2 regions of the Clostridium nitrophenolicum genome follow, and region 2 is predicted to be linked to the other one. Evidence: riboswitches for the same ligand, from Rfam matches in the RefSeq annotation. Region 2 holds a riboswitch; the other holds the start of a gene.
What was found. Region 2 has a riboswitch for FMN ahead of ribD (bifunctional diaminohydroxyphosphoribosylaminopyrimidine deaminase/5-amino-6-(5-phosphoribosylamino)uracil reductase RibD). Riboswitches for the same ligand answer to the same signal wherever they lie in the genome.

Region 1 (3,175 bases), 1.2 Mb from region 2:
TTGCTCTTTAATTACTTTTGATATATCTTCTATAGTATGGTGTTTAACTGGTACTGTGCTTTTGTCTTTTACGTTATCACCTAACTTTAACTCTTGAGTAATTTCTATATCTTTTTCCGATAAAACCTTAGTTACTTCTTTTGAGACTTTTGTATTATTAGATAGCTCCTCATTTTCATTATTTAATTCTTTTAAATTTGTTGTTTCTACTGTTAAATTATTTTTATCTGGTTTATTTAATTTTACTAACTCTTCTGATGTGTTACTTAAATATATTTTTTCTTTACTTTGGTTATTAGATGTCTCTTTACTGTTTTGTGCAATGCTTTCTAAGTTACTATCTGTGCTTGCAAATTCACTCTCGGTCTGAATATCACCTTTAAGCTCACCCTCAACCTGCTTTACATCTTTAAATATAGTTAAGTTTTCCTTAAATACATTATTGAAACTCTTAATATTTTCTTCCGTTAAATCTATATTGTTTTCAAAAAATGTAAATAAGTCATCTGATCCTAAATTTTTTAATTCATTAAAAAATGACTTTAAAGTATTTTTTATTTTAATACCCTCAGCACTCTCCAAACTGATATTTTTGCTTTGTATATACTTTTCAATAAAGGCACTTTCTTCTGTATCATCAGATTTTATCTTATTCATAAAATCTAAAATAGTTTTTACATCTGAAATATTTTCTTTGGTAAGAGTTATATTATGCTTTACCATTTTGTTCAAAACATCATAATCCGAATCACTTAAATTTATGCTTTTCTCTTTTAAAAACGCACTAATAGAATCTTTTTCTGATGATTTTTGTTTAGTATCTGAATTTAATATTTTAAGTTGAAGTTTTCCATCTTCAAAGCCTTCAACTACAAATCTTATAAGTCCTTCTGGCAGTTTTTCCATAGGATTTTCAAGTTTCGCTGAAAATTGCCATCCATCAAGAAGCTTTAAAAGCATCTCTCCAGTTAATTTATCTAAATTTACAATTCTAGCTAAAAAGTTTTGGCCAACTTCAAAAGATAACTTTCTAGAAACCGTCCTAGTATTAACATCATAAACACTATTTATATTCCATATACCAGCCACTTAAATCACTCCTTTTTTCCGGCCTATATATACATTATCGCATAGAACTATATATTTATATAGGGTTCCTTGGCCGAAAGTTAACTTATACTCCGGAATATAAAAAATAATCCGGATTTTTCCGGATTATTTCTACTAGTTATTTTTAACAAGGTCCCTTTCTTTTTGTTCTTCTTTATGAAGTATTGGTGACACACTTTTGTACACTAGCATAGTTAATACTGATACCAACATACCTTTAATTAGATTAAAAGGCGCAATTGCCCATACTACAAAGGAATTAAGATCTGTTATACTGCTATTAATTTTGTTTCCCATTTCAACGATGGCATTTATAGGGAAGTGTAGTACTGTTTCATATAAAGGTAAGAATACAAAGTAATTGAGAACACTAGCTGCTGCAGTCATAGTTAAAGTACCTGCAATTAGTGAAGTAACTGCTGTCCCTCTGCTTTTTCTTTTGTTATATATATATCCTGATACATATACCATTACTGCACCAACAAGGAAATTTGCTAACTCCCCTACAAAAGCACTTCCTCCAACGAATATACCATGAAGTATATTTTTAAGTAACTCTATTGCTACTCCAGCTACGGGACCAAGCGCAAAAGCCCCAATTAGTGCCGGCAAGTCACTTATATCAAACTTTAAAAAAGGCGGAAAAAATGGGGTAGCAACTTCAATAAACATAAGTATAAATGCTATAACACTTAACATAGATATTTTTACTAATCTGTTGAGTTTTTGATCTTTCATATATACACCCTCCTAATATAATTGTTTCATAATCTTCTGCATATATTCATATTTAGGTATAAGGTGTTAGTATAATAAAAAGCCCTGACTATAAGTCAGGGCGAATTTACATTATACTTTACCTTCTTTCATCCAGACTTTACTGTCGGCTTCGGAATCTAACCGAATCATGCCAATTAAGGCTCGCGGGCTATACCGCCGGTGGGGAATTTCGCCCCGCCCTGAAGATTACTACTTTATTAAGTTTACGTTTCAATTATAGTACAAGTTTTCTAAAAATTCAATATCTGAATTGAGTAAGCATTACTTTTTCATTGTCAAAGCTATTCTTTTTCTTTTTTCATCAACCTCAAGAACTTTTACCTCAACAATATCTCCAACCTGCACTACATCAAGTGGATGTTTTATAAATCTATCTGCTAATTGACTTATATGCACCAATCCATCTTGATGAACCCCGATATCAACAAATGCTCCAAAGTCTGCAACATTTCTTACAGTTCCCATTAATGCCATACCTGGCTTTAATTGAGTTATATCTATAATTCCAGTCTTTAATATAGGCTTAGGTAATTCTTCTCTTGGATCTCTTCCTGGCTTTTTTATTTCTTTTATTATGTCATTAAGAGTTGGAACACCAACTAGCAATTTTTCTGCTAATTTCTCTATACCTGATTCCTTAACCCTTTCTTCTATATCTATAAGCCTGTTGTTTTTCAAATCATCTAAAGTATATCCTAAAGTAGTTAATAGCTCTTTTGCTGCTTCATAAGATTCTGGATGTACAGAAGTATTATCTAAAGGTTCTTTACTTTCCATTACTCTCAAGAATCCGGCACACTGTTCAAATGCCTTTGCTCCTAATCTTTTTACCTTTAAAAGTTCTTTTCTACTTTTAAACTTTCCATTCTCTTCTCTATATACAACAATATTTTGAGCAATAGTTGAGTTTATTCCTGATATATATGATAAAAGGGATGGCGTTGCTATATTCAAATCCACGCCTACACTATTTACGCAGTCTTCCACTACCCCGCTTAGCGATTCATCTAACTTCTTAGGAGCAACATCATGTTGGTACTGTCCAACCCCTATGGACTTAGGATCTATTTTTACAAGCTCTGCTAATGGGTCCTGAAGTCTCCTTCCAATAGATATAGCTCCTCTTAATGAGACATTGATATCTGGGTATTCTTTTGCAGCTAATTCTGATGCTGAATACACAGATGCCCCTGCTTCTGATACTACAACATAATAAAGATCTCTATTTTGTTCTGTCTTAACCTCTTTTATAATTCTTTCAATAACCTCTTCAGATTCTCTACTA
Region 2 (3,175 bases):
CATCTATGTGTCCACTTACTATATGACCTCCAAATCTTGCACCAAGAGCCATAGCTCTTTCAAGATTAACCTTACTTTTTTTACCTAAGTTTCCCAAATTGCTTTTCCTCAAAGTTTCTGCCATAACATCTACGGTAAAACAATTTTCATTAAAACTAGTTACAGTTAAACACACACCATTAACTGCAATACTATCGCCTAATTTCACATCTTCCAGTACTTTTTTTGATTTTATTGTAAGCCTGGCAGATTTCTCTCCACTAAAAATATTAGTTATTTCTCCAATCTCCTCTACTAAACCCGTAAACATTTAATCACCACCATGCTAAGAATATAAGTATCCTTGTAACAACAAGTCACTTCCAAATACTTTATATGTAATATTTTGAACCTTTATTGCTTCATCTATTTTTTCTATTCCCTGTCCCTCAATTGGAGTTTTAGAGCCTTTGCCTCCAACGATTTTTGGGGCTATAAAGCACATGATTTTATCCACTATTTTAGAGCTTACTGCAGCAAAATTTAATTCGCCTCCTCCTTCTAGTAATATGCTATCTATACCTAGCTTACCTAGCTCCTTGATCAGATAATTTAAATCCACTTTATTATTTTTATCCTTAGGAGTAACTATAACTCTTACTCCTTTTTCTTCTAAAATGTCTTTTCTTTCATTATCGAAGTTCTCTGTACAAGCAATTATTACTTCTCTTTCATTCAAAGTTTCTAAGATTTTGGACTCCATAGGTATCCTCAATTTAGAATCTATTATTATAGCTTTAGGACTTTTACCACTGCCCTCTTTTAATCTTGTAGTAAGTAACGGATCATCTGCTATTACTGTACCTATACCTACCATTATCCCCATAACCTTGTTTCTTATCTTATGAACATATTCCCTTGACTCTTCTCCACTTATCCACTTTGATTCTCCTGTATAAGTGGAAATTTTGCCATCAATAGTCATTGCAGTTTTTAAAATTACAAAAGGTATTTTTTTTGTTATGTACTTAATAAACATTTCATTTAATTCCTTTGCTTGGCTCTCTAAAACTCCAGTTATAACTTCAACACCCTTTTCTCTTAAAAAATTAATACCTCTTCCTGCTACTAATGGATTTGGATCTTGCATGGAAATAATCACTCTTTTTATACCTGCTTTTATAATAGCTTCTACACAAGGAGGTGTTTTACCATAGTGACTACAGGGTTCTAAACTTACATAAATGTCAGCACCTACAGCTTTTTCTGCTGCCTCTTCTAGTGCATAAACTTCCGCATGTGGTCCTCCATAAAACTTATGATAACCTTTTCCAACTATTTCTCCATTATTCACAACTACTGCACCTACTAAAGGATTTGGATTTACTGCTCCTTCTCCTTTTTTAGCCAAGCCTAGTGCAATACTCATATAGTATTCATAAGAGTTATTATATCCTCTGTCCATTTTCTCACCTCTTTAATCTATAATTATTAAATATACAATTATCACTTTTGTTATTTTTTACATATTTTATATAAATTTACATCAGAAAAAAGTAAAGATATACACATACCGATATTTCTTTGTCTACATTTTAGTATTCCATAAACTCGGTACATAATGCTTATATTATGTATTTTAAAATTAATAAAGGTCCTGATAACGCAGTATGACTCAAAATCGATTAGCATACTGACTAGTTATTTTTTGAAGATGCCTAAAAAGCCCCTGAAAAAACTTTCAGGGGCTCATATGTCAAATATAAATACTGACAATTAATAATAATCTTTCTTTCATCCAGACTTTACTGTCGGTACTGGAGTTTCACCAGTTCATGCTGATTACTCAGCTCGCGGACTTTACCGCCGGTCGGGAATTACACCCTGCCCTGAAAGCTTAATATATTTAATTTTTAATCACAAATTTAATATATATTATTCTAATAATTTTGTCAATTAATTTTATAAATTTTCTTCTATGTTTAATAAAAATGCATAACTCTATTCTGTTATTTACATTTTATTGTATAATAGTTATAGGATTCAAAGATTGAAAGTTTAATTATTGATCGGTACATAGTACCAATTCGAAAGTAAATTTTTAAATTTTTTAGGGGGAAAATTTATGGAGGTTGTATTAGATTTTAATTTTAAACTAGATAAAAAAATAGTAATTAATACTCTAAAATCTTACTGCGAAGCAATAACTGATGAAGAAATCAGTTCAATATACGAAACTTTGCTGCCTGTTCTGTATGAATCTGTACAGCCAGCTGGAATATTCAACATAGATATAAAAGATAAAGACTTTACTTTTGATGTAATTAATGATTTCAGCCACATTGTATACTGTGTTGTTACCATAGGAGATAAAATTAGCGAAAAGGTAAATGAGTTTTTTTCCTACGCTAAGCTGAAAGAAGGTATGATTCTTGATGCAATGGCTACATCCTATCTTTTTGAAATAAGCTCTCAACTATTTGATCACATATACAAAAAAGTTAAGATACTAGGATTAGGACTTAGCCACAGAATAGCTCCTGGTGATGGAGAAATTCCCCTTTGGTATCAAAAAAATATTTTAGATGCACTGGATTCGAAAAATTTTCTTGGAATATATGTAAATGAAGACTTCATGCTTACATCTCTTCGATCACTAGCATATATTTATGGGGCAGATGAGCATAAACCTCTAAGCGACGTAGACCACGATTGCGGTAGATGCTCAAACAAGGGATTTTGCAGCATGAAAAAATAGTAGCTAAGCATAAACAGGATTCTTGCTTTCAGAGTAAAATTTTTTGTAAGTCATCGGATAAAACAAATTCTAACTACGGAGGTGGAATGGAAAGTGTGGACTATTTTGATTTCTTTACTGATTGGTATTCTTATAGGCTATTTTTTTAACCTAAGTGACAAGCAAAAGAGTTATAACGGACGTATACAGCAAATAGGTGTTATTTTTCTTTTGTTCTGTATGGGAGCATCAGCTGGAGGCAATAAGTCTATTATGGTCAACTTAAAAAATATAGGTAAAATATCTTTGACCTTTGCCTTATTAACTTCTATATGTAGTATAATTTTAGTTTTCTTTGTAACTTCCTATTTTATGAGAGGGGGAGAGGAGTAATGACAGGCTCAATAATTATTGCAGTTATTGCTGGAATGTTGTGTGGATACTTTGTAATGCCTCAAA

Region 1: linked by a shared signal. The riboswitch ahead of ACZ5N4_RS00460 (ECF transporter S component) and the one ahead of ribD (bifunctional diaminohydroxyphosphoribosylaminopyrimidine deaminase/5-amino-6-(5-phosphoribosylamino)uracil reductase RibD) in region 2 are both predicted to bind FMN.

The regions. Positions count from the first base shown of each region.
Region 1 covers NZ_AP042469.1:85,343-88,517, reverse strand. The annotation lists gene ACZ5N4_RS00465 (hypothetical protein) at 1-1,089, opposite strand, end outside; gene ACZ5N4_RS00460 (ECF transporter S component) at 1,225-1,848, opposite strand; FMN riboswitch at 1,965-2,081, opposite strand; gene ACZ5N4_RS00455 (Tex family protein) at 2,152-3,175, opposite strand, start outside.
Region 2 covers NZ_AP042469.1:4,618,881-4,622,055, forward strand. The annotation lists gene ACZ5N4_RS21880 (riboflavin synthase) at 1-310, opposite strand, end outside; gene ribD (bifunctional diaminohydroxyphosphoribosylaminopyrimidine deaminase/5-amino-6-(5-phosphoribosylamino)uracil reductase RibD) at 326-1,444, opposite strand; FMN riboswitch at 1,762-1,880, opposite strand; gene ACZ5N4_RS21890 (5-methyltetrahydrofolate--homocysteine methyltransferase) at 2,105-2,737, shown strand; gene ACZ5N4_RS21895 (LysO family transporter) at 2,831-3,109, shown strand; gene ACZ5N4_RS21900 (LysO family transporter) at 3,109-3,175, shown strand, end outside.